DNA from 4 places in the Paenibacillus sp. BGI2013 genome. Region 4 is predicted to be linked to each of the others. Evidence: riboswitches for the same ligand, from Rfam matches in the RefSeq annotation. Region 4 holds a riboswitch; each other region holds the start of a gene.
What was found. Region 4 has a riboswitch for thiamine pyrophosphate ahead of CXK86_RS23165 (ABC transporter ATP-binding protein). Riboswitches for the same ligand answer to the same signal wherever they lie in the genome.
Positions count from the first base shown of each region.

Region 1: another riboswitch for thiamine pyrophosphate. It lies ahead of CXK86_RS10600 (thiamine phosphate synthase); the one in region 4 lies ahead of CXK86_RS23165 (ABC transporter ATP-binding protein).
Region 2: another riboswitch for thiamine pyrophosphate. It lies ahead of tenA (thiaminase II); the one in region 4 lies ahead of CXK86_RS23165 (ABC transporter ATP-binding protein).
Region 3: another riboswitch for thiamine pyrophosphate. It lies ahead of thiC (phosphomethylpyrimidine synthase ThiC); the one in region 4 lies ahead of CXK86_RS23165 (ABC transporter ATP-binding protein).

Region 1 is NZ_PJFA01000003.1:719,435-727,391, forward strand. Features, by position in the region: gene CXK86_RS10595 (ABC-F family ATP-binding cassette domain-containing protein) at 1-722, shown strand, start outside; TPP riboswitch at 798-907, shown strand; gene CXK86_RS10600 (thiamine phosphate synthase) at 1,133-1,795, shown strand; gene thiO (glycine oxidase ThiO) at 1,813-2,985, shown strand; gene thiS (sulfur carrier protein ThiS) at 2,982-3,185, shown strand; gene CXK86_RS10615 (thiazole synthase) at 3,188-3,955, shown strand; gene CXK86_RS10620 (ThiF family adenylyltransferase) at 3,952-5,001, shown strand; gene CXK86_RS10625 (response regulator transcription factor) at 5,121-5,825, shown strand; gene CXK86_RS10630 (C40 family peptidase) at 5,936-6,436, opposite strand; gene CXK86_RS10635 (thiamine diphosphokinase) at 6,733-7,374, opposite strand; gene CXK86_RS10640 (trimeric intracellular cation channel family protein) at 7,557-7,957, shown strand, end outside.
Region 2 is NZ_PJFA01000004.1:428,516-436,472, reverse strand. Features, by position in the region: gene CXK86_RS12875 (zinc-dependent alcohol dehydrogenase) at 1-1,096, shown strand, start outside; gene CXK86_RS12870 (hypothetical protein) at 1,128-1,328, shown strand; gene CXK86_RS12865 (spore coat protein) at 1,340-1,636, shown strand; gene tenA (thiaminase II) at 1,848-2,510, opposite strand; TPP riboswitch at 2,623-2,720, opposite strand; gene CXK86_RS12855 (endo-1,4-beta-xylanase) at 2,927-5,599, opposite strand; gene CXK86_RS12850 (PRD domain-containing protein) at 5,895-6,746, opposite strand; gene CXK86_RS12845 (glycoside hydrolase family 1 protein) at 6,764-7,957, opposite strand, start outside.
Region 3 is NZ_PJFA01000023.1:50,665-58,621, forward strand. Features, by position in the region: gene CXK86_RS30580 (hypothetical protein) at 1-173, shown strand, start outside; gene CXK86_RS30585 (Fe-Mn family superoxide dismutase) at 322-1,602, opposite strand; gene CXK86_RS30590 (alpha/beta hydrolase) at 1,752-2,777, opposite strand; gene CXK86_RS30595 (IclR family transcriptional regulator) at 3,137-3,880, shown strand; TPP riboswitch at 4,030-4,143, shown strand; gene thiC (phosphomethylpyrimidine synthase ThiC) at 4,562-6,346, shown strand; gene CXK86_RS32855 (hypothetical protein) at 6,709-7,485, opposite strand; gene CXK86_RS30610 (aspartate/glutamate racemase family protein) at 7,715-7,957, opposite strand, start outside.
Region 4 is NZ_PJFA01000011.1:8,613-16,569, forward strand. Features, by position in the region: gene CXK86_RS23155 (ABC transporter substrate-binding protein) at 274-1,347, opposite strand; gene CXK86_RS23160 (ABC transporter permease) at 1,515-2,345, opposite strand; gene CXK86_RS23165 (ABC transporter ATP-binding protein) at 2,332-3,099, opposite strand; TPP riboswitch at 3,257-3,359, opposite strand; gene CXK86_RS23170 (radical SAM/SPASM domain-containing protein) at 3,577-4,452, shown strand; gene CXK86_RS23175 (pectate lyase) at 4,801-5,469, shown strand; gene CXK86_RS23180 (copper amine oxidase N-terminal domain-containing protein) at 5,645-6,598, opposite strand; gene CXK86_RS23185 (ECF transporter S component) at 7,105-7,698, shown strand; gene CXK86_RS23190 (ABC transporter ATP-binding protein) at 7,699-7,957, shown strand, end outside.

The sequences.
Region 1 (7,957 bases), on a different contig from region 4:
AGCGTAACAAGGCACGTGCTTCAACTTCAGGTCGAGCGAAGAGCCGGGAGAAACAGCTGGACAGAATTGAACGTATTGATCGTCCAGATGAAGCAGCTAAACCAACGTTCAAATTCAAGGATGCCCGTGCGAGCAGCAAAACGGTCTTTGAGGGCATTGATTTTGAAATTGGATATACGTATCCTTTGCTGCCTAAGATGACAATGACAATTGAACGTGGTGAGAAAATTGCCATCGTAGGTTGTAATGGTGTGGGTAAATCGACGCTGTTGAAAACCATCCTGGGAAAAATATCTCCACTCAGTGGAAAGACTTTCTTGGGAGATTATCTCGAAACGGCCTATTTTGAGCAGGAAGTCCGTGCTGGAAATATCACGCCGATTGAGGATGTCTGGAATGAGTTTTCACATTTGACCCAGAATGAAGTCCGGGGTCATCTCGCTCGCTGTGGGTTGAAAAATGAGCACATTACCCGTCCGCTTAACATGCTGAGTGGTGGAGAACAAGCGAAGGTTCGTTTATGCAAACTCTTGATGCGTGAAAGCAACTGGATTCTATTCGATGAGCCGACGAACCATCTGGATGTAACGGCCAAAGCTGAGTTGCAGCGTGCGTTGCAAGAATTCAAGGGAACAGTGATACTTGTATCTCATGAACCTGATTTCTACGAGGGTTGGGTCACCAAAACATGGAATGTCGAAGAATGGTCTGAGAAAAACTAGACGATTCAAGCAACGTTCAGCAGAAATGAACGGTGACAAAAAAATCCGTCTATGGTAATATAGGCTACAACTTCATATGAACACTAGGGGGGCCGCACGATGCGGCTGAGATGGAAGAATGCGATTCCGGACCCTTTGCACCTGATCTGGATCATACCAGCGTAGGGAAGTGGCGAGCGCGTTTCAGTGAATGACGTGAGCAAACGGCAATCGAAAGAATTCAACCGTCTTGCTTAGTAAATTGAAACATGCAGTTGCGTGTATAACGTTATGGCTATAAGGTCTATAGCTTTATTGCACGAAATGAACTGTATGTATCAGTCAGTCATCTGGTCCTATAATTAATACGCAGCCACTCCCCTACGGGAGTGGCTTTTTTGTGTTTTCATAGCATTCACGTATGGAAGGAGATGAAAAGTACGGTAATTTCTCATGAACGTGTACACGGATCATTTGAACTGCATGTTGTATCTACGGGTGTAGGGAATCAAGCATCTTTTGTAAAAGCTGCAAAGGACGTTTGGCCATGGGTGGACTACATCCATATACGAGAGAAACAACTCTCGTGGCAACAAAAGATCGGTTGGGCTGAAAGTCTGCGTGGTGTTGGCGTTCCATCTTGTCGCATCGTTATCAATGGTTCAGAACTGCCACCACAGAATGACATCTATGGCGGTGTACATTGGGGGCAAGAGGCTATACGTAACTACAACCCTGCTGTTATAAGCAATGTCCAGCGAATTCGTCTGGGTGTATCTGTTCATTCAATCGATGAGGCAAAAATCGCTGAAGAACGGGGAGCCGATTACCTTTTCTTCGGGCATGTCTACTCAACCAACAGTAAGCCTGATCTTGAACCAAGAGGATTATATGCTCTGGCTGAAGTGTGCTCTGGTGTCTCCATTCCTGTCATGGCGATTGGGGGCATCGAACCGGGAAACATTCACGCTATTCTTTCTGCAGGCGCACAGGGAGTCGCTGTGATCTCGAATGTGTGGGCGAGCGATTCCCCGGATCGGGCTGCTGCATTATTAAGGCAGGCTATCGTTGCTACAGAAAGTCTGAGCCGCTGAATCAAGGAGATGAGATGATGAAAGAGATCATTACTGCTAGACCGGATAAAATTCATGCAGAAACGATTATTGTAGGCGGAGGCGTTGTTGGATGTGCCATTGCGTATGAACTTGCTTCCCGTGGACAGGATGTGCTGTTACTGGAGCGTTCGGCGATTGCAGGAGGGACTTCTTGCGCAGCGGCTGGGATGCTGGCAGCAGACAGTGAGGATTTTGCTCATCCTTTGATGGCTAAGCTCGCCAGGCAGAGTAGACAGTTACTTATCGAGCAACAGGAGCTAATGGCTACACTCAGTGAGGTAGAGACTGGCCTGCAACGCCAGGGATTCCTAACTCCTTTTCGTTCATACAGTGAATTAAGTAGCTATAAGAACAATCGGAAGTCTGCGTTGTCTGCTTCTGCTGATGAGGTGTGGTGGGACCGTTCCGTTGTGCAACAGGAGGCATCATGGCTTAACAGAGATACGTATGGAGCCTACTACAGACCTTACGAGAGTGAGATTCTTCCTGTCCATCTAACGAAGGCATATGCTGAATCCGCTCAAGCATTGGGAGCACGGGTTATGGAGGACATACAGGATATACGTGTGCAAGCAAACGAACACGGTGTGCAGGGGATCACCACATCGATCGGTGAGATGAAATGCAAACATGTCATTATAGCGGCTGGATTACAGAGTGAAGAGTTGATGAGACATGTGAATCTGAGCTTGCCTGTGTGGTCGGTAAAAGGTGAAATAGCCGCCGTTCAGTTCTCAGATGAACATGCAGGGTACAGACCTGATAGAACGGTGTATGCAGAGGATATCTATATTGTTCCCAAAGCCAATGGAGAGGTTTGGCTTGGGGCAACCAGTCTGCCAGGCAGAACGGATTTGAACGTTTCTGTACAGGGTGTTCAGAAGCTGCTAACAGCGGCTACCCACTGGGTGCCTGGGATGAAGGAAGCACAATTTATACGAGCGTGGGCAGGCGTAAGACCGGCAACTCCCGATGGACTGCCTTATATAGGTGCTTGCAAGAGTATACCCGGGTTGTTTGCCGCCTTTGGACATTACCGCAACGGTATCTTGCTTAGTGCGATAACAGGTAGGCTTATCGCTGAGTTGCTCGCTGGCAAAAGCTCAGAAGAACTCGGAATTGAGGCGCTGAGCCCTGAGCGATTGAACAGAAAGGGAGTGGTGCAGTGAATATCATCGTTAATGGTCAACGGATGGAGATTGAAGACAGATTGAATCGTGTGGATAAATTACTCCAATCTTTTGATTTGCAAGTCAAGACTGTAGTTGTAGAGCTGAACAAGCATATTTTAACGCGTGAGTATCATGAAACGACGGCATTAAGAGAAGGCGATCGAATCGAGATTGTACATTTTGTAGGAGGCGGTTGATGATGTTGAACATTGGTAAATATACGTTTGAGTCCAGATTGTTGCTTGGAACAGGCAAGTTTTCGGATCTGGAAGTGCAAAGTCAGGCTGTGGAAGCATCTGAAACGGAAGTTTTGACCTTTGCTGTTCGTCGTCTGAATCTGGAAGAGCGTAACCAGAAGCATTTCCTGGATACGTTGGATCTGGATAAATACACACTTCTTCCGAATACGGCAGGGGCTTCCACTGCGGAAGAGGCGGTGCGGATTGCCGAGCTTGCGCGGGCTTCAGGACTTTGTGATATGATAAAAGTCGAAGTCATCGGAGATGGAATGACGTTACTCCCAGATCCGATTGAAACGTACAAGGCTTGCGAAATTTTGCTGGAAAAGGGCTTCACGGTATTGCCTTATATTTCGGATGATGTCATTCTGGCCAAAAGGCTACAATTACTTGGCGTACATGCTGTAATGCCTGGCGCTTCTCCCATCGGAGCTGGTAGAGGTATCATCAATCCCTATAACCTTGAGATCATCATTGAGCAGGCCGTTGTACCTGTAATTGTGGATGCAGGATTGCGCTCCCCAAAAGATGCTGCTTATGCGATGGAACTTGGTGCCGATGGCGTATTGTTAAATACAGCCGTATCCGGATCAGGGGATCCAGTGAGCATGGCTAAAGCGATGCGATTGGGGGTAGAAGCCGGTAGATTGGCATATGAGGCAGGCATGATTCCCGTAAAGCGTTATGCAGCAGCCAGTAGTCCGGTGGAAGGAATGGTTCATACATGACAGATCAAATAACATCTTCCGAGCAGGCCGATCGTTATTCCAGACAGGAACGGTACGCGCCACTTGGCAAGGAAGGCCAGGCCAGATTAAAGGGCAGCAGAGTTTTAATTGTAGGCGCTGGCGCACTCGGAACAGGAATTGCAGAAACGTTAGTTCGTTCAGGAGTCGGACACTTAACGATTGTGGATCGTGATTATGTGGAGTGGAGTAACCTGCAGCGGCAGCAATTATATGTAGAACAGGACGCGCTTGAGCGGATACCGAAGGCAATGGCGGCGGAAAAACGTTTATCTGCCATTAATTCCACGGTTCATGTGGAAGGGAAAGTGTTGGACGTCAGAGTAGATGAGTTGGAAGAACTCGTTCAGCATACAGACTTGATCATGGATGCAACGGATAACTTTGATACCCGACTACTTATTAATGATATGGCACAGAAGCACGGTATTCCCTGGATTTATGGTGGATGCGTAGGTAGTTATGGTATTACCTATACGTTTATGCCCGGAGATACGCCATGTTTAAATTGTTTGCTGGGTGAAGTCCCTCTGGGTGGAGATACCTGTGATACGTCTGGCATCATACCTCAAGCCGTACAGATGGTAACGGCGAATCAGACCGCAGAAGCGATGAAGTTACTTAGTGGCAATGCAAATGCATTGAGACGTAAGTTATTGTCATTTGACGTGTGGAGGAACGAATACATATCCATCAATGTGGATGGTGCGAAAAAGCAAGACTGTCCTTCCTGCGGTACTTCGGCAACGTATCCATATCTTTCTGCGTCCAATCTGGAGAAAACAGATGTGTTGTGTGGCAGGGACACCGTTCAGATCCGACCTGCAAGGCGCATGAATCTGGATCTTCAACATACAGCAGATCGCCTGAACAGGCTTCAAGAAGGAAAAGTGGAATCCAATCCGTTTCTGGTTTCTTTTACAACAGGAGTCCATAGAATGGTTATTTTCCAAGATGGACGTGTCCTCGTACACGGAACAAAAGACACAGCTGAAGCACGTACGCTTGTCCATCGCTACTTTGGTTAAAGCAAGAAAGAAGCAAAGTCTGTTCCCTTGAGGGAATGGACTTTTTCATTTTACGGCATGCTATCTGTACCAACCATTGCTGCGAGCGGTGGGGATAGAGACAGGCCGGGTGAAAAAGAGTGAAAACAGCCATTTTGCTGATTGGAGCAGGAGAGCAGGTCAGCCTTATTCAGGATGTTTTATGTAGCGAAGGGTATGAAGTGCAACGAATGGAGTGGTCTGAACTAAACCAATCCGTCGAGCCTTCGTTGTTGCATATTAACCTGATCATCCTGGTAGACCGGGAAGAGGGGACGAAACATTGTGGCAAGGATCAGAAATTAGAATTAAAACGATGGTTAGATAAAGGTCAGGTTATACCTCTACTGGTTATTACTTCAAATGCATCTCCTCAGTTCATCGTGGAATGGCTGGATTATGGAGCTAATGACGTGATGGAGGAACCCATCCACATGACCGTAATGCTTGCCAGAATACGAAACTTATTGCGTGTTTTTGCGAATGCAACACCAGAGGGCGAAGAAGTAATTGTAGTACATGATCTTAAAGTGAATTTGCGTTCAAGACGGGTAAATCGTGCGGGTGAATACCTGACATTAACACCAAAAGAGTACGAATTGCTGGAATTTCTGGCCCTGCATGTGAATAAAGCATGTACCCGGAGTGATATTTTGCGGGAAGTATGGGGATATGAGTATGCGATGGATACCAACGTTGTGGATGTGTATATCAAACATCTGAGGGTTAAGGTGGATAAGGGAAGAAGTGTGAAACTGATTCATACTGTGCGTGGGATCGGTTATATGTTGCATGATAAAAATTAGATTACGAAGGTTAGTTCCATGAATCACCAGTTTAAAGTGTGGCAAAAAGAGGGTAAAAATAAAAGACCGGATAATACCCCCGGTCCTTACTCATTAGCTATGATGTGAATCTAAAGTACACGACGAGCTTTAACATACGTTCTCTTCCAAGTACCAGAGTCCAGATCAGAGAGGGTTACGCCTGGAGATCCGTACGTATGCAGAATCTTACCATTTCCCGCATAAACGCCTACGTGAGTGACATTGGAACCGGTAGAACGGCTACCGCTGGAGAAGAATACCAGATCTCCGACACGGAGATTAGCTTTAGACACAGCTTTACCTTCTTTGGATTGGTTCACGGAAGTGCGCGGCAAATCTACACCATACTTTTTGAAAATATATTTCATAAAAGAAGAGCAATCAAAAACTTTGGTTGTTGAGGTTGAAGCACCAAATTTATATGGAGTTCCAGTAAATTGTTTACCATAGTTAACAATCTGTTGACCTGTGGATACAGAAGCAGTTGCTGCCTGTGCAACAGGTGCGTTAGTCATTAATACAGCTCCAAAACCTAGTGTAGCGCACAACCCGACGGTTACGGCCTTTTGGACAAAGATGTTTGTTTTCATGTTAGTTAGTACCTCCAAAATTCGTTTTCGTTAAGTTGCTAGAGCGAGTATAACAGCTTTGTAACAGCCTAGAAATTGGATAGGGGAGTGTAATCCCTTGCACCACAATGGTTTGGGTATGTTTATTAAAATATGATTAAAAATGTCAAAAAATTAATCATTGACGAATGAAGAATAATGATGAAACAACAAAGACCCTTGAATATCAAGGGTCTTTATTATGTGTGAACCTATTTTCTTGATTGAATCACTGGTTACAAAAACGTAATAAATAACTATGAAGCATACGAATAGATTCAATCTTTGCTCTGAATAATCAGTAATAAGCCGCTATCAATAGTGACTGTACCGGAGGAGCCTAAGAGCTTGTTGCTTACACCCAAGGATTGTCCCATGCGAATGGTGGCTTGATCTAGCGGATACATAAAACCATCTAGAGTTATTCCAGTAACTTCATGAGTCAAGGGGAGCAGAGAAACATATTTATAGTCACGGTCCTCAACCACAGCTTTGGATGTGGTCAGTGTCATGTAATTGTGCTTGTCCTGAATGGCACAGGAGATATGATGCTGCATCGCGCGAACCATAATATGTACATTGGCGAGTGTGTGATCCATACGTGTACCTGTAGCACCTAACATTAAGATGTGAGAAGGTTCGTAATCTAGCGCTGTCTCAAAAGCCATTTCTGTATCAGTAAGATCTTTGTGAACAGGGTCGCATGTAATGAACCGAATGCTATTGTTACTTACAATGATACGTTCCTCTTCATTAATGGAGTCGAAGTCTCCTACTGCAATGTGTGGCTGAATTCCGTGTTCAATTAAAAATAATGCACCGCGATCGGCCGCGATGATCATATCATCTTCTCGTATTTCCTGAAGTAATTCTACAGATAAGTTTCCGCCTGTAAAAATAATAATCCGTTTCGCCGTCATTTTATTTCATCCTTCCTAATTCAGAGAAAAATAGTCCATTGTTCAAATATAATGTTGGAACCTGTACAAATATATTCACCAAACCAGTATAATCCACAAAATGTGGTTGCACAATTTCAGTGCTCGCGGATACAATGGGTAGAGCGACATGGAGATGACTTGAAAAGTGAGGTTTGAACAGGTTGGACTTACACATTTTTGAAGTATTCAGCATTATAGGCACTATCGCATTTGCAATGTCCGGTGCCTTCGTGGCAATGGAAGAGGAGTATGACATTCTGGGTGTTCTAGTGCTTGGACTTGTCACGGCATTCGGAGGCGGGATTATCCGGAATGTACTTATAGGTATACCTGTAACGACACTGTGGAGTCAGGGATCACTTATTATGTTAGCCCTAGTATCAGTAGCGATTGCGTTTATATTACCTCTCAAGTGGATTAGTCACTGGAAGCGAACAGAGGCGCTGTTTGATGCAATCGGACTCGCAGCATTTGCAATTCAAGGGGCGCTCTACGCGGCGAACATGGGACATCCTATTAGCGCAGTTATCGTTGCAGCAGTAATGACCGGTATTGGTGGAGG
Region 2 (7,957 bases), on a different contig from region 4:
CAAAGAGGTGCCGGATGCGAAGATTGTGAAACCGGACGATATGATCGTAAAGATCACCAGTACCGCCATTTGCGGTTCTGACCTTCATCTTATTCACGGGATGATCCCTAACCTTCAGGAAAACTATGTCATCGGGCATGAGCCGATGGGGATCGTAGAAGAAGTAGGTCCTGGCGTGACCAAGGTAAAAAAAGGTGACCGTGTGATCATTCCGTTTAACATCGCATGCGGAGAATGCTTTTTTTGCAAAAATCAGCTGGAAAGCCAATGTGACAATTCAAACGAACACGGGGATATGGGCGCATATTTCGGCTACTCCGGAACGACCGGCGGATATCCCGGCGGGCAAGCCGAATATTTACGGGTCCCATTTGCCAATTTTACCCACTTTAAGATCCCTGAAAACTGCGAACAACCGGACGAAAAGCTAAGCTTGATCGCCGATGCCATGACGACGGCATTCTGGAGCGTAGATAACGCCGGCGTTAAGAATGGTGATACAGTCATCGTGCTCGGCTGCGGTCCGGTCGGACTCCTGGCCCAGAAGTTCTGCTGGCTGAAAGGAGCTAAGCGGGTCATAGCCGTCGACTATGTCGATTACCGCTTAAAGCATGCAAAGCGAACAAACAATGTGGAAATCGTAAACTTCGAACAGGATAAGAATATTGGGAACACTCTCAAGGAAATGACCAAAGGCGGCGCCGATGTCGTGATTGATGCGGTAGGAATGGACGGCAAGATGAGCGATCTTGAATTTCTAGCCAGCGGTATGAAACTGCAAGGCGGCACCATGAGTGCATTTATCATTGCATCTCAGGCTGTCCGCAAAGGTGGCACCATTCAAGTCACTGGTGTATACGGCGGACGTTATAACGGATTCCCGCTCGGTGACATCATGCAGCGAAACGTGAATATCCGTTCCGGACAAGCTCCGGTCATTCACTACATGCCATACATGTACGAGTTGGTTACGTCTGGCAAAGTGGACCCTGGGGACATTGTTACGCACGTCATTCCGCTCAGCGAGGCCAAGCGGGGCTATGAAGTGTTCGATACAAAAACGGACGATTGCATTAAAGTCATCTTAAAGCCTTAAATATGAATTGATACATGGGAGGACAATCTGAATGGATTCCACATACGCTTTGCATGAGATGCTCGAGGTGCATGAAATAGCTGCGTTCAAGACGGTTTGCATGACAAAATCCAAGACCATGCAAGCTCTGGTAACCGACCCGGAGCTCAAGCAAATTTTGCAACAAGATGCGACATTATCACAACAGCAGCTTCAGGAGCTCGGTGGAGTGCTGTCTAAAGCGACTGTATAGGAGATAAAAAAATGAACCCAATATTAGAACACATGACTGGTCTTAATACGCTGACCGATGACGTGATCGCAATGGATTTTTTGATGAACGCCAAGAGCGGTGTCAGAAACTACGCCATGGCTGTGACCGAATGTGCCACCCCCGAAATCAAACAAATTTTGATGAAACAGCTCGATGAAGCCATAGACTCTCATGAAAAGATATCAAATTACATGGTGCAGCATGGCTTATACCACCCTTACCATATTGCAGAGCAAATTCAGCTCGATCTGAAAAATATTCAGACTGCTATGAACATTCCGTCCTGACACCCTTTTTGATTTTAGCTAGAGACTTCAGTGAACAAAATGTTCCTGTGTCAAGAATTTCAACAATAAAAAAGGCGGATACACTCCGCCCTTTTTTTGGCATCGTCACGAAACACGCATATACAAGCGTTCCTTTACTTAAATCTACTTATTTTTCATCCTGAGACTGTTTATGGACGCTGCTCGCTAATTGAATTAACTATTAGTGAACTCAAGGCTCCAACCTCCATGACATCTCCCAAAAATCAAGCTCAAAGCGACTGCACATCACGAAAATATCTTCCATCCGTTGGTACGTTCCCTCGCTACAGCCTTCTAATAGCTTATCCGTTAACGTCACTAGGGATTGATTGTTGCTGTTGTATTCAGAGGAAGCATATCCTGTGATCCACTCTCCATAAAAAGGATGATCAGCTGCACCTGGCTTTTGAGCAAGGACTTGACCAATCTCCGCATAGCTCCATGAGCAGGCCAGAATGGATACAAGTACTTCTGCTATGCCACCCGCATGGGAAATAGAGAGCATATAGTTAGTATAGGCTGCATTTTTCAGTGCAGGTTTTACCTGGAACACATGATCCTCTGTAATTCCTAATCGCTCCATATAAGAACGATGAATTTTCATTTCACCATTCAGGATGTTATCTACGTTTTTACTAAAAAACTGCATCAATTTGGGGTCGTGCGACTTGACGATACCTAGTGCAAATACACGGGCATAATCGAACAGGTACAAGTAGTCTTGCAGCAAATAATAACGAAATTGTTCAACCGGTAAGGAACCATCTCCGATTCCTTTAACAAAGGGATGCTCGAGACATTCCTTCCACACGGGCTGTGCTGCCTGATATAGTCTCTCTGAAATAGTCAACATGTGTTCCTCCAATTCATAATGTACGTATTAAAAACAAAAAAACGAAACATCCATAGGATGTTTCGCAGACAAATACACTAAAACAAGGGGGTTCGCATGAGCTACCCAAGTACAGTGTTTCATCGTTGCATCCCTACGTTGGCATTATCCAAGTCAGGTAAGGTCGGTTTAACACCCTCTCAGCCGGTTAAGGCTCCCTCGCAAACGGTTGTATGTAGTTGATTACTTTCTTATTCCCATAAAAGAAAAAATAACATCCATTTAGTATATCAAGGGCTGTTAAATATAGTCAAGGCAGATTGTATCGCCCCTCATCACCTTTGGTGACGTATGTAAACGATGAAAACCATCACAACAATGGTTGAGTTTTAGCCACTGTTATGATGTTTTCTATTCTTGCAACTACTGCCGATGGTTTAATGTCCGAGTTTGTTCTTTCCGACAAAAGTGAGTATTCCGTACTGGGAAGTGTTTCTCCAGCTCTCATTGGTCGTATCATTCCACTTGGCTACGCTCTGCTTACCTCCGCCCTGGTTGTCGTTAATTTGAAGCTCGAAACCGAGAACATTTCCTGTTTTGGGCGTCAGTGAATGTAACTGGATTCGGGCTTCTACGAGATATCCTTTATTTGTTTTCTTCACAGCACTTACAAGGCGTCCAGGTGAGGCACCCCCTGCAAAGGTTCCTACATTGTCTGCACTGATTCTGAACTGGGCATCATCATATTGAAAATACGGTGTGCGCTGGTGATTCTCGTCCAGGAAAATCTCAACCGAATCCTGATCCCATGGGTTGATGCTATCTGTGATGATGTTTGGATCAGTGACGTCGATCAGCAGGTATAGATATTCACCTGACCACATTGCGCGAGCCACTGCCTCTGCACCTTCGCTTTGGTTCAACCGGTTTACTTCAATCGGTGCAGCCTTATTCCATGATGTGTCTTTCTTCCCATCAATCTGAACAATCCCTTGTACAGCTTGTGCAGATTTGGGCATAGGGGCAAGCTGAATCACGCCGTATTTGCTTGTATCCTGTTCCTGAGATTGTGTTCGATCATTCCAGTACAGTGGATTATAAGGTTGTGTCCCACTTGAACCGCCATCAGTCACACGGATATCCAATCCGGCTTCATATTCTGATCCGACTTGGATACCACCCCACGGAATGGACAATTCAACCTGATATCCGGCTTTGGTCTCGCGTACACGATATGAACGCTTCTCCACGCCCTCAGCTTTGCCCGACCGCTTAATGATTACATGTCGGTCATCTACTTCATATGAAGTGGTCTTGCCATTATTGAGATCAACAAAGATATCTACTTTGTCATTCACATCTGCCTTCGCATCCTGAACATCCACGAGGATATACAGGTTACTATGATCCCATAAGGTGCGGAAACTGGCTGATCCCGCAGAGTCACCCTTCAGTGGAGTAGACACCGCTTTGTTCCAGAGCGGATCTTGTGACTGTTTTTTGATATCCGGTTTACCCGAAAGTGAGACGGCTCTCTGTGTCAACACAGGCAAGCTGGATTCATCCACAAGTCCCCAGTATGCTTTTTTGGCCTTAAGGGCTGAATCAAACAGCATAGCCTGGTTGTTGTAAGACTTCTCATCTTGGAGTCCCCATAAGGTAACTGAAGAAATGTGGTCTTTGTGTTTTTTGTACAAATCCAACAGTTCCTTATATCGATACGCCTGCTTTACTGCAACTTCATCGGACATCTCTTCACCAAATGGAATTCCGCTATCCACATCCAGTTCCGTGATCTGAATATCCAATCCAAGTTCGGCGAACATGCTGATCGTTTTTTCAATTTCCTTGATGGGCGGGGATTCCAGGTTATAGTGGGATTGCAAACCCACACCATCGATGAGCCCTTTCTCTTTCAGTCGTTTGACCAACTGATACATATGCTCTCTTTTCTCAGGGATTTCCGTGAAGTATTCGTTGTAATATAATTTGGCATTCGGATCGGCTGCACGAGCGAATTCATAGGTTTTCTCAATATAATCCGGACCAATTAGTTCATAAAAGGGACTTTTACGTAAACCGTTGGCATCACCATTGCTATCCGCAATCGCCTCGTTTACCACATCCCAGGCATAGATCTTACCTTTGTATCGGGTCATGACGGTTTCAACGTAATCCTGAATCCGGGCAAGTAGTAATTCTCGACTCGCAGGGTTACCCTGAGGATCCTTGAACATCCACTCTGCTGCATCAATATGCCACAACAACGCATGTGCGCGTACGCCCATACCATGCTCCTCGGCGAACTGAACATATTGATCGGCTGCCTCGAACTCATAAACACCTTCGGAAGGAGACATGTACTTCGGTTTCATCTCATAGGTTGCGGTCAAGCTGTTAAAGTGCTTTGTGAGCAGTTGTCCGTATGCGCCTTCCAACTGCCAGCGATACACCGCTGCACCAATGGGGAAATCATCTTGATACAGGTCCTTCAGAGACAGAATACCTTCTTCAATCTCCAGTTGCTCGGCCAGAGTAAATGATACATCATCCACATAGAACGATAACGTATCTACGCTATCTTCAGAGATGTAGGGTGTTTCGATGAACAAATTCAATTCAGTGGGATCATCGCTATACTGAAATTTTCCGGTGATCTTGTGCCATGTATTCCATTCTGTTTTGGCAATTTTCACGCTACCGATTGGGTTCCAGCTTTCGGAAGTTGTTTTTTTATATGTGGTGAGCTGTAGTGTTTGATCCGTGGTGGGCTCCTGAGTAAGTCTTACATATGCCGCAATTTCGTACTCTTGGTTACGCTTAAGCAGATCCTTCATGGATAACATCGGTCCATGATAGGAACGCTCACGGTTGGCGACCAGCATGCTGGACTGACCTTCGTGTGCTTCCTGCTGTGTCACTGTCAGCCTTTCGCTACCGACACGTGGAGTCCATCCCTGAAGTGTACCGTCTTCAAAGTTTGTGCTCAAATGACCTCCCTCCACTTCCGTAACTGCTTTGGCTGCATGTGAGACATTCGTAAATGGAAGCATGGCGAGTACCAGCACAAGAACCAAGGCCGTTATATTCCATTGGCCTAACCGTTTCATACAATTCCTCCTCTTAATTTGGTCTAAGTATTTCTGAACGGATTAACATCCAGATAAATAGATTATAGCTCTTTAGACAGCGCTTACATATAACAAATTTACAATAATTACAATAAAATGTTATCACTTGGTAATCTTATGTGGGTTTAGGAAGCTGGAGTTCGTTCGCAAGGGATATCAAAAAACCGCTACATATTTGCAAAAATAAAAGACCGTTTCCCGATAAAATACGAGAAAACGGTCATCGTTAGAAAGTATCTTTTTTCTGTTCACTAACAGGCATATAAACTTTGTTTTATAATCGTCCCTCGTGACCCTGATCCTCCTGCACAATTCGAGCTATGTGAATCATCAAATATAATAATTCCTCGTTTGATATGGAGATATCCAGCATATTCTGCACGTAGGTTTTAATCATCTCCGCGCATTTGTATTCAAGCGGATGCTCCTTCACCATGTGCTGAAATATAAAATCTTTCGCCGAATTGCCCAGACGTCCTTCTTGTAAACGCTGGATGAAGAATTGCAAATGTGTGACAAGTCTCACATAATGGATGGAGTTTTTGTTCAATTGCATATCAAAGGTGTATTGTATCAGGTTAAAAATATCTTTTAACATCTTAACGGATTGCATCGTGCGCTCCATATTCTGCTCATGTGTTTGGGCATTCACGAAATGAAAAGCGATATTCCCTGCTTCTTCTTCCGGTAGTTCAATATCCAATTCTAGATTCAACATATGAACAGCTTCAACCCCCAGTTCGAACTCGACAGGATGAAACCTCTGGATCTCCCATAACATGCGATTCTGTAATGCTACACCTTTTTTCCATCGTTCAATGGCAAATGACAAGTGATCCATAAGCGTAAAGAAGATTTGATCGTCAAGAGACAGCTTTTCTTTTGCATTGGTAATCAGTTTGTTTATGACATTCACATGTTTTTCTGGCATGTTTTCGATGGTTCGTACGTAAGCCTGGGCAGACGGATTATTTTGCAGAATGAATCGTTTCTGGATATGCTCTTCATCGAGTCGCTCGCCGACTTTGCCTTTGAATGCCAACCCTTTTCCCATGACAATCATCTCTTGTCCCTGTTCATCTTTGGTCAGAAGCAAGCTGTTATTTAATATTTTGATTACTCTCATGCATTCATCACGATCCTTTATTCTTTCGTGACCGTCTGATCCGAATTTCCGATACATCTGCCATTCTGTTTAATGACCTCTTGATACCACGAGAAGCTTTTCTTCTTCAAACGCTTCAAGTCTTTCAGATCCTGTTCACCGCGGTTTACATAGATCATTCCATAACGTTTCCCATACCCCTGATGTGTGCTTACCACGTCAATAACGGACCAAGGGCAATAACCAATCACATCTACTCCATCTGTTAGAGCCAGTCTGATCTGTTCCAGATGTTTCTCGATAAAATCAATCCGGTACGTATCGTTAATGGTGTTATCTGCCTCAAGTACATCCGGGGCTCCAATGCCATTTTCCGTAATTAGAATAGGGAGACCATACCGTTCACATACCTTACGCAATGTCAGCCTTAGGCCAACCGGGTCGATGACCCAACCATATTTTGTTTTTTCGGTATAAGGATTCTCCGCCGCCCGGTATACTCCCTGCTCACCAAGCATAATTTGCTGATCCCCTGCACGAGCTGTAACATCCGACGCATCGCCCATACTGGCGGCAATGGTTGCCGTCGAGTAGTAGTTGATTGCTACCAGATCGGGGCGGCCAGACCGGATATCTTCCATGTCACCCTGCTCAATAACCGGCTCGATGCCGCGTTCCTGTAAATAACTCCAGAATAATGGATTATACTGTCCCCACACCGATAAGTCGAGAAAACCCCATCCACGAATCGTCTCCCAGTTATGTGCAGCGATTGCATCTGCTGGTTTGGAAGTTGCCTGGTACATGGAAGTCATGTTTAATGCAGGACCAATCTTGCCTTGCGGGAGCATATCATGAAATAGTCGCATCGTTCTGCCTTGAGCTACAAACATGTGATGATTTTGCTGATACAGTTCCTTACTGGAAGGCAGACGTCCGCCTTTTGGTGTACCAATAGCACCTGGATGGAGAATCATCGTATTTTGCTCATTAATGGTCAACCAATATTTCACTTTATGCCCGTAATGTTCAAACAAGATACGCCCATACTCGACGAAGGCATCGATCGTCCCCCGGTTGTTCCACCCTCCGGTTTTCTCAAGCTCGTAGGGTAAGTCGAAATGGTACATGGTCACAATGGGTTCAATACCATGGAGCAGCAATTCGTCAATTAATTGGTGATAAAAATCGAGTCCCTTCTCATTAACAGCCCCTGTGCCTGAAGGCAAGAT
Region 3 (7,957 bases), on a different contig from region 4:
AATCCGAGTTCAGCCAAATGGCAACAAGCAAGGAAGAGGCTGCTGCACTGATCGTTGCACGTATAGCCGATCTGGAGTTTACAGATGAGTCTGATATCAAGCTGGGCGATCTGATCTCCATTAGCAAACAGGTTGGCGACAACTATGTGGCGTGCGAGGGCTGTGCTTCTTAAGTGAACATTTAGAAATAGGAAGTCTCTCAAAATACAAGCAAGTCTCTTCTTACAGGAGGCTTGCTTTTTTGTATACACCAAAAGAGATATCGTTCAGTCATTCGGCTGGAGATATCTCTTTTTTTCTCTAATCCATCTAACCCCAAGCTTAATAAGGCGGCCACAACAACTTGCGTGCCGTTTCGTAACGTTCGGCCACAGCGGGCCAGTAGACAACGTTCCACCAATCCTCGATATACTTTTTGCGTTCATTCTGATGTTTCAGATAGTAGGCATGTTCCCACACATCCAGTGGCAGGAGTGGTACGATATCGGACTGGGACAGGTTCTGGTGTTTTTCCGCCTGCAAAATCTCCAAACGATGTGCTCTCGGGCTCCAGACAAGCATCGCCCAGCCACTGCCTTCCACCTTGTTCGCGGCTTCTGTGAATTGATTCTTAAACGCTTCATAACTCCCGAAATCTCGCTTGATCTGCTCTGCGAGCATACCGGAAGGTTTGCCGCCGCCAGCAGGGTTCATAATTGTCCAGAAGATCGTATGCAGGTAGTGGCCTGCCCCGTTGAAGGCAAGTTCACGTTCCCAATGTTTGATGAGTTCAAAGTTATTCTTTTTTCGCGATTCCGCCAGCTTCTTCTCTGCTACATTCAGTCCGTCCACATAAGATTGATGGTGTTTGTCATGATGGATACGCATCGTCAGCTCATCAATATGTGGCTCCAGCGCATTGTACGCATAGGGGAGAGGCGGCAGTGTGTGTCCTCCAATGGGAACCGGCTTTTCTTTTACAGGAGGTGCTGTAGAGCTGGGTGTGGCTTGTGTTGTTCCGGTAGAAGACGGTTGAACGGTTGCGGATTGGATCTGAGCTGGAGCGGCAGGTGCATTTACATTTCCCTCTGGAGAAGTTGGAGCTTCTGAAGCTTGGCGATGGATGCTTCCTGACTCTGACGTATGCAGCGCATTTTCCAGAAAAAGTGATGGCTCCGAATCCGTCTCACGCAAGATGCCCGGTTGGCCAAGCGTATCCAATACACCCAGAAAATACTCCGACTCGCGGATAAAATGCAGAATGAGTACTTTGGCAAGCGGAACAGCTTGCACAGCAGCACTTTGCTCCAGAAGAACATACAGCTGTTTGATGAACTCTCTCGATTGCTGCCGAGCTGCCAACACAAGTTGATCGATACAACGAACCATGTAGGGAGCAGGTGGATGGGTTGCGGGCAATAGTTGTTTTAAAAGCTGATTGGCTACTCGCTCACTGTTTGCAAAGGTAACCTCCCATTCCTCCAATAGCTTGACGTATGGGGGCTCCAGATCAGGAACCAGGGCACGAATCACGAGTGTATGTTCTTTCTCCTGCTCTTTCCAAAAACGAATTTCCTCCAATGTTCGCAGAGGCAGCAGGTGACCATATCCATACCAGTTCATCTATGTTGAACCTCCTTCAGATGAAATTCATTGCATGCAGACCGTCTGTTCATGCGTCCCAAGAGTATATTCCGCGAGCTTGTTGTCCTATGAGTGCAAAAAAAAGAGCCCCTGAGGGCTCTGGAAAAAATTCAATGATTGAAATTTGGTTATTCTCCATTATTCGTGTTTTGCACATCGTCACTGCTTGTTTTCGTTACATGACTCAGGAAAGTTGAGACACGGCGCAGATATTCCTTTGGATGCTCCCGGAAGATCAACTCATGATGCGCATCCTGGACAATCCATACATCCGAGTACGGATTGGTCTGGTTGGCGGCGAGTTGCTCCGCAATTGGATAAGGCGCCTTCTCGTCCTCTGTACCATGGATGAAGAAAATCGGGAACGGATAATCTTCCTTTTTCACTTCCTGGTATGGAATCTGTTGTAATCCGGTACCATTCAGAACAGGGAACAACAGTTTCATGATCTCCAGTGTAGGCTGACGTGGCAGATCGATCTGGTTGTGAATGTTGTGGTACAGCGTATCTGGCTCCAGCAGGAACGCACTGTCCAGAATCATTGCATCCACTTCCTTCGTAATCAGTCCGGTTTGTAACGCTGTACCGGCACCCATCGAGAAACCCCAGACAACCAGTTCCTGCGCACCACGTTGCTTGGCGAACTGGATCGCACCGAGCAATTGCTGTGACTCAGCTTTGCCACCTGTGGCTACAGCTTTGTTCACCTGTGAGGCGAAGCCATAATCGAACATGACCACGTTGAACCCAAGTTGATGGGCATAGTGTGCCAGGTCATACATGGGTACCCATGTTTCTTCACGATTGGCACCATAGCCGTGACTGAAAATAATCGTTTTGCTTGCAGCATTGTCAGCAGGTATATACCATCCCTGCATCGTCCGGCTGCCATCTGCTGCCGGGAACGTGATGTCTTCGTACTTCATGTTCTTGGCTTGCATCGGATTGGAGAAGACTGGCGCTACCGTTGGATTGGATAATACCCATGCGATATAACCATGCAGTGCAATAAAACAAAACAGTAGAAAAAATACAACGGAGAGCAGCAACGCTACGATAATATGTTTGAACCGAATCAGCCTCGGTGATAGGGAAGAGGGCAGATCGGACACTTTTGTTTGCAGCGGGGCTTCGCTCTGGGATGATTGATACATGAATGCCCCTCCTTTGAAGTTCAGTTGAAGATAACAACGACATGAAAAGAGAATTGCGTCGATTTCAGAGCCTGCTTCAGAGCGATATCTTAATGTAATATATCTTTATCGTATGTTCCAATATAGTCAAAGTCAATTGATTGAGGGCATTTGTTACGCAATTGTTATATAGTTCTTAAGATATATGGGTAACATTACCTTAGTGTGTAAATTACAGGGGATTAAGTCTTATAAAAAGGGAAAATTTACACGTTGGCCTATTTTGATTTTGGCTCTTTTTGGTTTACAGATGAGACCGTTTCTCATATAATTTATGTAACCAAGTTTCATGTGATGAAACATGAGGAGGGCATTATGCCATGGAAGATCGCAAGTTAACCGTCCGGGCTGTGGAACGGGCGCTGGATATATTATTATGTTTTACCACACGCAGTGATCTGGGACTCACCGAAATTGCCAGCCAGATCGGCCTGCACAAAAGTACAGTCCACCGTTTGATGGCTACGCTGGAGGATCGAGGGTTCGTGATCCGCGATGCAGCAACAGAGAAGTACCGACTTGGCATCCGAATCTGGGAGCTGTCAGCTCATATGTCCCGCAGTGATGATCCCGCTATTCTGCTGTTGCCTGCGATGGAGCGACTGAGAGATCGATTGGGGGAGACCGTGAGTCTGTACCTGCGTGATGGGAGTGAACGGATTCGTATTCAGGCGGTGCAAAGTGATCAGGCGATCCGCCGAGTTGCTCCCGTTGGTGTTAGACTCCCGCTGTCTGTGGGGGCTTCCAGCAAAGTCCTGATGGCGTTTGCCACGGACGAGGATCGTGAAGAACTGATGAACGGGCCGGAATGGCCGGTGTTTATTGATCCCGCGGTGTATTTGGCGCAGATGGGAGATATCCGGGATAACGGATATGCGACGAGTTATGAGGAACGTGAGCCGGGAGCTGCCGCGGTATCGGTACCGATTATGGATCGCAGAGGCAATATTGCAGCCGCACTCTCGGTCTCAGGGCCTGTCAGCCGACTCTCACAGGAGACATTGCATGAATACGCACCTGTGTTGAAGGATGCTGCTACGCAAATGGGGCTCATGTTATCCTGATGTTGAGGTAAGTTTTTTCTCCAATAGAGTTTGATCATTTGGAATATAAAGGTTGTTTTTATGTTCCGGTTGCGCTACTCTGTAATGGACGGCCCAACGGGGCCAGCTTCATTGAATATGAACAGCGGCTTATGTAAGCCGCAACTTATTAACGTTACTGGGGGAGTCCGAATTGTCCGGACTGAGACGGAATCGCATGAGATTCCGGACCCTTTGCACCTGATCTGGATCATACCAGCGTAGGGAAGTAATCGGCGATATGACCACAACCACCACATGATGTGACCCTTGTAGGGCTCCGTTAAGGAGCTGCATAAAGGTGCATTATTGGTGATGGACATAAAAGTCGGTTCCTTCGGGGACCGGCTTTTTTATATACAGGGAACGGGCGATATAGCGCATACTCCATCGACTTCTTTTTCAATACCTGCGAAAGTGGGCTTGGATGAGGAGGGAAGTCACCATAGATCCATGATCTGTGCTGCCTTCCGGTCTGTTGTGAACTGTACATAAATTATGTCTCCCCTGGTCTGGTGTAGGATCGCTCTTTCTTCTCTGCATTGCGCATGATTTGGGACAGGTACGTAAGTGAGCTAATGACTATTCCAACCAAACAAGCGACGAACACTGAGGAGGAGACAAGCGAACATGAGTACAGGAAATCAAATGGGACAACAAGCGATGGAACGGGAACATAACGATCAGCAGGTGGAAAAGGAAACAAGCGCGGCCGGACGGGTTCAGCCTTTTCCGGGCAGCCGCAAAGTCTACATTCAGGGCTCACGGCCGGACATTGCTGTACCGGAACGTGAGATAGCCCTTCATGACACGAATACTCCCCAAGGGGTGGAGCATAACGAACCGCTGCGTGTCTATGATACGAGCGGCCCCATGACCGATCCCGCATTTCATGCGGATATCCGCGCAGGTTTGCCAGCCCTGCGCACCCGCTGGATCACAGAGCGTGGCGATGTTGAAGCTTATCAGGGTCGTACGGTTAAACCGGAGGATAACGGACTGAAGCCCGGAGGGAAGAGAGCTGGCGCTGAAGAGTACCCCGGATTACGAGGCAAACCGCTGCGGGCACAGCCAGGACGTTGTGTGACTCAGATGCATTACGCGAGGCAGGGAGTCATTACGGCAGAGATGGAATTCGCCGCCATTCGTGAAGGCGTGGAACCGGAATTTGTAAGGCAGGAGCTGGCGAGTGGACGGGCCATCCTGCCGTCCAACATCAATCACCCGGAGAGTGAGCCGATGTTGATTGGTCGTCATTTTCATGTGAAGATCAATGCCAATATAGGCAACTCTTCTGTATCTTCCTCCATCGAGGAAGAGGTGGAGAAGATGACTTGGGCGGTACGCTGGGGATCGGATACCGTGATGGATCTATCCACAGGCAAAAACATCCATACCACCCGGGAATGGATCATCCGTAATTCACCTGTGCCGATTGGTACGGTGCCGCTGTATCAGGCGCTGGAGAAGGTGAATGGCGAAGCGGAAGCGCTGACCTGGGAGTTGTACCGTGACACACTCATTGAGCAGGCAGAGCAGGGCGTGGACTACTTTACGATTCATGCAGGTGTACTGCTGCGTTATATCCCCATGACCGCCAAGCGAATGACAGGCATTGTGTCTCGGGGCGGTTCCATTATGGCAGCATGGTGTCTGGCGCATCATCAGGAGAATTTTTTGTATACCCATTTTGAAGAAATCTGTGAGATTATGAAAAGGTATGATGTAGCGTTTTCGCTGGGAGATGGACTTCGTCCAGGCAGTATCTACGATGCCAATGACGAGGCTCAGATGGCGGAACTGGCTACGCTCGGGGAACTGACGCAGATTGCGTGGAAGCACGATGTGCAGGTGATGATCGAAGGTCCTGGGCATGTGCCGATGCATAAGATCAAGGAGAATGTGGACTTGCAGATGGAGATCTGTAAAGAGGCACCGTTCTATACGTTGGGGCCGCTGACGACCGACATTGCCCCGGGTTACGATCACATCACATCCGCCATTGGTGCGGCCATGATTGGCTGGTTCGGCACGTCGATGCTCTGTTATGTTACGCCAAAAGAACATTTGGGCCTTCCCAATAAGGATGATGTGCGGGAAGGGGTTATAGCCTACAAGATCGCAGCTCATGCCGCCGATCTGGCGAAGGGACATCCACGTGCCCAGCGCCGCGATGACGCATTGTCCAAGGCACGCTTCGAGTTCCGTTGGCGGGACCAGTTCAACCTGTCGCTGGACCCGGAACGTGCGCTGTCCTACCATGATGAGACGCTGCCAGCAGAAGGGGCCAAAGAAGCTCATTTCTGCTCCATGTGCGGACCAAAGTTCTGTAGCATGCGCATCACGCAGGACATTCGTGCTTACGCTGCTGAACAGAAATTGCCCGAAGACGAGGCCGTAGCCGCAGGGATGCAGGCGAAGGCTGAGGAGTACCGGATGCGCTCCTAAGGGAGCCAAGTGATGAAGGTTTTTTTGAAGCTTTAAATTATAAATATTGATTAATGTTTGGACAAGGCCAAACCCGCTTCACCGTAACTCTTGGATTCAATCCAACTTACGCCAAATCTGAAATAGGATGCCTGCGATGACAAACAGCACGCCATCAGAAAGTTTAAGATTACTAGCATGTAGAAGTGCGGAAGAACCCATACCGACTAGGAACAAGATAAGAATATATAAAAATCGCATTAATTTATTCACCTCTCTTTTTGAGTGAAATGTGTAAAAGAGAACGATTTTTATATCGTTCTCTTTTGTGAATTTAAATTTACTCTACCTATATTACATAAACATATTTAACAAAGACTTTATTAATAATTAAAATTTTTAAGTGTACCTCTGGAATCATTATCAGCAGAGCCTGAGAAGCTAACCTCTAGAGCTCCAAAACTCAATCCTACACTGCCCGTACCTTTAATGTGGTAGTAATTGGATTGTATTTGAGATAGACCACTTTGATTTCCTTGCTTTTTATGTTCTATTGTAAAGACGGCAGAGGCAACCTGTTCTGTTATAATAATGCCCCCTTTGAGATCAGCATTGAATCCAACACCATTCTCACCAGTATATGAGAAATTACGTCCACTTCCTAAAGTTGTAAACGTAGAGTTTCCGCTATACTTGACTTTATCTTCATAATACCCAGAACCTGGAACTGTTCTCCAAATTTCTTTATCAAAAGAAGCGCCATAAGCATCAGATAAGCGCCAAAAAGGCATTGATTTCCACTTTCCTGTTAATGCAACCATAAACCGCTCACGATTATTAACATTATCAGTTCGAACTATGGTTATATAATAGTCAAATTGATCATCCTTGATATTTCCGAGTGGTCCAACCTCTCCGTTGAATTCAGGTGCTGAGGCTTTTTCATGAGCCACTACTTCAATTGATCCATCTTCTTTCGAAAGACTTTTCTTAAACTCAGGGCTCCAGGATTCTATTACTTCATAAGGAATACCCTGCTTTAATAAAGTTATATCCAATTTCACAGTTTTATTCTCTGCAGAAGCGAAAGCACTGGTAGGAATAAGTAATAGGCATAGACAGCAAACCAACAGTAACTTCGATAAACGCAATAATTTCAATGTAAAACCTCACCCTCTGAGTAATTTGTTAAATTATAACAATCTAAATTTATCATATAACCCTAGGTTTGTACACCTAAATTATGTATATTTAATTATTATTTTAGAAAATTAGGATTAATATGTATTTATGTAAATAATAAATTAAACATAATTAAATTTATGCTACTAACTCTTAACAAGATCACAGGAGCACATCCAATTTGTATCAATTAATTGTTTGATGCATCTACTCTCGAGCTAGTCCCAAATTCTTCTCCAAATACGCCGCAAGCAATGCCAGCGGGCTATGGATTGGAATACCGCGATCTCTTGCAACCTGTGCAGCTGCGGGAGCCATAGATAGTTGGGCTGCCACTACCGCTTTACCCGGATACTGCTCAGCAATCTGCTGTAAGCCTTCACGTACCGCTTCGAGATACCCTTGCTGATCTCCACGCATAATCAACTCAAATGTCCCAGGGATGCACAC
Region 4 (7,957 bases):
CGTTTCAGCTCCCAGTAAGCTTGAAGATAAGCGCTAATTACATTACCAAATACATATCAACAAGCCACCCAAACGCATATCAATCTGCCCAGATGCACATCAAGCCAGTCAAACGCATATCAATCTACCCAATTGCACATCAAGCCACTTAGGATTATTATAAATTCTGATCCTCCGATGCTTGCTTCAGGCCAATTCCATTCCACAAACCTATATGCATCCGATCCTCACGTTCTTGCTAACTTTTCCTTTATTCGCGTTGCTCTCCTTTATTTACTCTCCTTGCAGAGTAATAAAAGCATCCTCGGCTTTCACCGATTCAGGAATCAAATCCTGTTCAACGAGCCATGCACGTACATTTTCCCACGATTCCATTTCCTGCCGACCAAATGGTTGGCCTTCTTCATTCATGAGTGGTAGCAGAATTGCCAGGCTTTTGGTTTCGATCTCCGGGTCAAGCGGTGATGTTTCATTCTCATGAGCGAGCAGAATACTCAAGGCTTCTTCTGGATGCTCAGTCACATATTTCTGTCCTTCCTGGACCGCTTTGACGAACCGGGTAACTTGGTCTTTTTTTGCTTCAATGCCAGCTTCACTTGCAGTCAGGACCAATTCATAATAATCAGGCACACCATAATCGACGGGGTTAATCGATTTCATGGCATGTCCTTCTTTCTCCAAAATCAATTGTTCATGGTTAATAAAACCACCCATAATCGCATCCGCTTGTCCGGAAGCCAGCGAAGGAATCAGATCGAACCCAACGTCGACCAGATTTATGTTGTCGGGATTGCCGCCATCCTTACTGATCATCGTGCGTACCATCGCTTCGTACAGAGGAATGGAGGAATAACCAACAGTCTTTTCTTCAAGATCTTTGGGTGAACTTACGTTGCCATTCGCTTCGGTCAACAGATGCACTAGGGGGTGGCGAACAACAGCAGCAATGGAACGTACAGGAATGTTCTCGCCACGCGCGAGTAAGATTTGGGGCTGGTAGCTTAAGGCCAGATCAATTTTTCCGGCAGCAACAAGTTTGAGCGAATCATTGGTATCCGCAGGCATCTGAATATCGACATCCAGATCTTGGTCTGCAAAGTATCCTTTTTCCTGAGCCACATAGATGAAGGAGTGTACTGCATTCGGGTACCAGTCGAGCATGATAGACAGTTTATCTTTGGTGTCTGATGCTGGTTCGGTTGCAGACGGATCTGTTTGCTGTGTATTGGTTGCCGAATCTGTTGTTGGCGTATTTTGGCTAGTGTCTGTGGTGCTGCATCCGCTAACGATCAGCAAAAGGCTAATGAGTATGATGGGAAGCAGGGAGTATATACCTTTGTTATTCATAAATGAAGTTCCTCATTTCATCGTTTTGATTTGTAGAAAATGGGCAACAGCATGTTAACGATAATGTGACAATGAACTGATTGAAGATGTTGCTGAAATTGTGCATAAGATATGTTTTGTTTTGAAGAATGTAACTCTTGTATTTACATCAAATTTCTATCTAAGTATTATCCAACTTTTCTGTTGCCTCCATGACGATGACGCCGTATGCTAAACCGTTTCTCCAGCCAGGCAATCAGTACAAACAAAACGATCCCAAGCAGGGATAACAGCACAATAGCGGCAAACATCGCATCCGTGTTCATGTTGCTGGACATGCGGCGGCTGAAGTATCCGAGACCTTTGCTGCCACCGAGCCATTCGCCAATCGTTGCCCCAACCACGCAGTACACCACAGACATCTTTAGCCCGGAGAAAAAAGAAGGAAGTGCCAGCGGAACCTGGAGTTTGCAAAAAATATCCCACTTGCTGGCGCCCATGGTGAGCAGCAGTTCACGCTGCTCTGGATCGCCTTGGCGGAGTCCATCGTAGGTACTGACCACAATGGGAAAGAATGCGATTAAGAACACCACGGCGACTTTGCTCCACAACGTGTAACCAAACCACAGGATAAATACGGGGGACAAGGCAATCAGCGGGATGGTCTGACTGATCACGATGAAGGGATACAAGGCTTTTTCAATCGATCGGTTCATATGCATGCCTGTTGCTAGCGTAATTCCAGTCACTATGGACAAGACAAAACCAACAACAACCTCCATAAAGGTAGCAGGCAAATGGATGGTCAACAGCAGACGACGATGCTCAACCAGTGAGCCTATGATGGCCGTGGGTGCAGGAATGATGAAGGAGGGCACCCATCCCATACGCACGATCACTTCCCAGATCGCCAGTAATAAGAACATGAGCATAATAAACAAACCATATTGGGAAAACGACCTAGAGAGCCACTTCGAACACCACGCCCAGACGCTGACCTCAGCTCTATCGCTTTGCATGCAATTGTTCCTCCAGTTGTTGTCTCATCTGCACGAGAGCCGGTTCGTAGATCATGTTCGAATGCCTTGGGCGTGGTAAAGGAACCGTCATCTCACGCAACTGCTGACCTTGCCCCCCTGGAGTTAACAGAATGATACGGTCACTTAACAGCAGGGCTTCTTCGATGTCATGTGTAATGAACAGCACGGTTTGGCCAATGCCCTCCCAAAGCTCCAGCAACCAGCGATGCATTTCTCGTTTGGTTAAGGCGTCGAGTGCACCGAAGGGTTCATCCAGCAACATGAGCTGCCCGCCTGTAAGCAAGGTACGAAGAAATGCCACCCGCTGCCGCATGCCGCCGGATAACTCATCCGGGTAGGCCTGTTCATAACCCGACAGGCCGAACCTTGCCAACCCAGCTAGGATGTTTGCCCGTAACTTGTCCTTGTCTTGTCGGCCTGGTGCCAGCTCGGCAGGCACCATGCAGTTCTCCATGACGGTACGCCAGGATAACAGCAGATCTTTCTGCGGCATATAGGCGACTCGTCCGAGTCGTTGTCCTTGCGGTACATCAGCTATATCGATGATGCCAACGGTTGGCTCATGCAAGCCTGCGAGCAGCTTGAAGAGCGTGCTTTTACCTGATCCGCTGGAGCCGATGAGCGAGACAAATTCTCCTTGTTGAACCTGAAGCGACACATTGGAGAGCACAGGGGAATCCTTTTTTCCGGGAAAAGCAAAGCTTACGTTGTGAATGGTTACATGGTTATCCATCTGATCCTCCCCCCCTTGATGTCAGACTGCTGGAATAACAACGGCATCCTGTCTCTGCAAAAGAAACAAAAAAGACCCACCCATTTCCGGAGAAATGAGTGGGTCTGTAAGTTAAATCCGCAATTTATCTTCACATACATGAAAAAAATCCGCTTACTAAAAGGCCGCTCCACTTCCCTCCGCTGGTATGATCCAGATCAGGTTCAAAGGGTCCGAATAGTCATATTCGTCTCAGCCGCAAGGCTCCCCTAGTGCAAAAGTTCAAGATATGCAGTTGTGTGTTCAGCATATATCACTTGAACATGAACTGTAAAGAGGCAGCATGATGGATTTCTTGAGATGAGCGTGGAGTCAGACCGGAACAACTGAACAATTTACCTGGGCTCCCTAACCCGATATAATAGTGGTGGCGCATATTGGCCGGATCACAAATGCAGGCGGGATTGTTCTCCCTCCGAAGCAGAATGGGGACCCGAGTTGAAAACGTTCAAAAAAGTATATATTGAGATCACGAGTATCTGCAATCTGACATGCAGCTTCTGTCCGCAGACACAGCGTGCCAAAGGATTCATTGACCCTGAAGTCTTCAACAATATACTGGATCAAGTTAAACCACACACCAATCATATTTATCTACATGTCAAAGGCGAACCCTTGTTGCATCCCAAAATAGATCTGTTGCTCGATTCCGCACATGAAAAGGGACTCAAGGTGAACATTACAACGAATGGTACACTGCTGCCCAAGACTCAGCATAAATTGCTTGGCAAACCGGCGCTGCGGCAGATGAATTTCTCCCTGCACAGCTTCGATGGGCATGAAGGTTCAACAGATCGTGACGGATACCTGCGTCATATTTTGTCCTTTGTACACGAGGCCGTTAAGCACAATGTCATCATCTCATTCCGACTTTGGAATCTGACGCAGGATAACTTCACAAATGCTCAGATGAATCGAAATCGGGAGACCCTTGAAGTATTGGAACGTGAGTTCAATCTGGACTTCCGCATTGAGGAAAAAGTAGTTCCAGGCAGCGGGGTCAAAATTGCCCCGAATGTATACCTGAATCAGGACCATGAGTTCCAGTGGCCAAGTCTGGATGCACCTGAAGATGACGGCAAAGGCTTCTGCCATGCATTGCGTGGTCAGGCAGCTGTGCTTGTAGATGGAACGGTGGTTCCATGCTGTCTCGATGGCGAGGGTGTCATTAACCTCGGTAATGTGCACGAGAAGTCATTCTCGGAGATTATTGAGGGAGAGCGAGCGAACAATCTGGTATATGGCTTCTCCAAGCGGGAAGCTGTGGAAGAGTTGTGTAGAAAGTGCGGTTATCGTCAGAGATTCGGAGCCTGATATCATATATCAGCAAACCGGAAGCCATTCAAGATCACACATTTGGAGACAAATGCAGTGGTCTTTCTTTGTTATCGGGGATTAAGTGAGGGGTATATACGTTACAAATGAGCATACCTGAGGTTGATATCAGCATATTGCTTGAGGGACCTGATATGCAAAAAATGCCGATATGACAGGGATTGTGCGTTGTCATGATATATCTGATCTAATGATTATTCTAGTTACCTTCCTTATTTGGTAGGATTAGGTTGTAGATCGAACAGAGGTGCACCTCTGACGATCTTTCAGGACAAGCTCAGCCTTGTACAATACTAAAAAACAAGAGAATAAGGGAGGAATAAAGTTATGAAAAAAATGTTGACGTTGTTACTGTCTGCTGGTTTGGTTGCTTCTATATTTGGTGCAGTTCCGGCTGCGGCTGCGCCTACGGTTGTAAATTCAACTATTGTTGTTCCAAAGGGCACGACCTATGATGGTCAAGGCAAAACATTTGTAGCTAATCCTTCCACACTGGGCGACGGATCTCAAGCAGAAAATCAGAAGCCAGTCTTCCGTCTGGAGGCAGGGGCCACGCTCAAAAACGTAAACATTGGATCACCAGCTGCTGATGGTGTTCACTGTTATGGCAACTGTAATATATCGAATGTGGTCTGGCAGGACGTGGGCGAGGATGCACTGACATTGAAGTCTGCCGGAACGGTTAACATTACCGGTGGAGCAGCGTATAAGGCTTATGATAAAGTGTTCCAGATGAATGCAGCTGGAACAATTAACATCAAAAATTTCCGTGCAGATGATATTGGCAAACTGGTTCGCCAAAATGGTGGAACTTCCTTTGCAGTTAACATGACGCTGGATAACTCCAACATTTCCAATGTGAAAGATTCGATTATGCGTACAGACAGCAGCACATCACAAGGGAAAATTACGAATACCCGCTATTCCAAAGTGCCAACCCTATTCAAGGGATTTGCTTCAGGTAAGACCAGTCAATCCGGCAATACGCAATATTAAACAGGAGATTGAATCGCTGGAGTTGGTAAAAGTTAAGCTCCACTTGTGATTTGAAGTTAAAATATAACGCCAAAAAGAGCGTCCCAAGGTCATTGCCACAATGACTTTGAGGGCGCTCTTTGTAATGCAGATGTGATAATTTCTGCTGAGCAATGTCTTATAGAGGATGCTCAGACTATTTCTCTCCCGGAACTTCAACGATGACTTTGCCTTTCTCGGGGACAACAGAACCGGTATCGATAGAGCCCAATTTGTTCATGATCTCGTAAGAGGTTTCTTCAAGCATGCGAGAGTACTTGAATGATACGAGTGTTTGACCTGTTACGGAAGGACGAGTCCCTGCTTCAGCAACGGCTTTGTTTTTAATAAAGAACAGGTCACCGATGGTTCCGGCATTTTTGCTGATGTTAGCCTGCCATTGTAACAGTGCACTTCCATTTTTAAGGATATAATAACTGATCAGATCGTTATCCTCAACAACGAAGAAACGATCTTTTTTACCTTGCTCAAAGATGTATTCAATGGATGAATCCACCGGACCCAAAGGATTGCGAATGTCCAGACGTGCTTGTCCCAGTTCAGAGAAACGTGGCAGATGCAGTGCGGCTTCACGCGCCACAGTCAGATCGGAACTGTTATATTCTTTTACAATCGTAGCATCGGTAGTGTAAATGTAGGCTTCCTTGGCCTTCTGGTTCCACTGCACCTTGGCACCAAAAGCTTCACCGATGGCACGGAGCGGAAGCATCGCTTTACCATTCACCAGAATCGGCGCTGAGGATAATGTCGCATTCTGACCGTTTTTCTTCATTGTTTTGCTGTTAGGTGTAAGGACATACTTATCGCTGCCTGTGCTAATGCTGATCTCTTTTGTTTTGTTATTGTAACCAAACGTATAGTTGCCGAGGAATTGAAGCTCCGTCAATGCCACGTACGTAATACCCTGCCGTATTACAACATCATATTGAGCTTGAACATTGTTAATATAAGCTGTCGGTTTAGGTTTAGTTGCTGCGGCTTCCGCCACAGTGGATGAGAGTAAGGCAGGTGCCGTGCCTGCGGTGAGTATCGAAGCGGCAAGGACCATTTGCCATGTTTTAAGCTGCCAAATAGAATTGTAATCTTTCATCACTATCAATCTCCCTTCTAATGTTTAAGACGGATCACATAACCTGAATGTTTCATATTATGGAAAGTGAACCATCAGATTCTTTCCCCTGTTACCCCAAATGAAGCATGATGATTTTTCTAGGGATTGCCACAAATACCCATCTGATGTACATTAGAAGCAATGAAATAAGTGAACCGGGAGCTCAATGAAGTTGGGCTGAGAGAGTGGCCTTGTGCCGCTGACCGTACATCTGATCTGGGTAATGCCAGCGTAGAGAACATGGATTTGCGATATGTAAGGGTGAATTGTGGGAATGAACGTGGATGAACAACAGACCTCTTTGAACTGTGGTGATGTATCTGCCAGGGCGGAGGGGGGGCTGGTTGATATTCCGTATTTTCGACATCCATCCCATACATCATTGTGAGGATTGTACACTGTACGTAAGGCCTTCCCGGAACCGGGGAGGCTTTTTCGTTTATTATGATAAACCCCACAGGGAACAAAGGAAGGACGTAGAGAACATGGCAACAACAGCAGGCAACAAGCGATTGAAACTAACGGATATTCTGGTAACCATCGTGATCGCAGTAGTGTTTGGGGTGATTTACAAGATATGGGGACCTACATATGACTTGATGAAACCATTTGGCGTTCATGCGGAGCAGATGATCTACGGCATGTGGTTTATGGCGGGCACGTTTGCTTTTGTTATCATTCGTAAACCAGGCGTGGCTATTCTTGCCGAAGTTGCGGCTTCAACGGTAAGTGCTTTCTTGGGTAGTGAATGGGGCATGTCGACACTGGTGTATGGCCTGTTGCAAGGATTGGGAGCTGAGATATTCTTCGCCGCATTTTTGTATCGCAAAACCAATCTGTTTGTCACCTGTCTTGCAGCCATAGGAGCTGCAGCGGCTTCGCTTTTGCTGGATTACCAATACGGGTATATTGATTCACTCTCGGCGTGGAATTATACGCTATTTATCGGATTCCGCTTCATTGGAAGTATTCTGATTGCTGGAGTGTTTGCTTATTATCTTGCCAAAGCATTGGAACTAACCGGTGTAACGCGTTCACTCAGACCGGTATCCAAACAAGATTATGAGGCGCTGGATTAGATGAACGGGGAAGAGAATTCGCAAGCGGTAAGTGTGACTAATCTAAGATGCAAGTTCCCGGGAGAGAAAGCCTTGGTATTTCAAGGCTTGTCTCTTTCTGTGCGTCAAGGAGAGAAAGTGCTGTTGCTTGGCCCGAGTGGCTCCGGTAAATCAACGTTATTGCAAATTCTGAGCGGTTTGATACCACGTTCGGTTGAGATTCCGATGAAATGTGATGATATTCAGGTTCCCGCCAAAGCAGGAGTGGTCTTTCAAGATC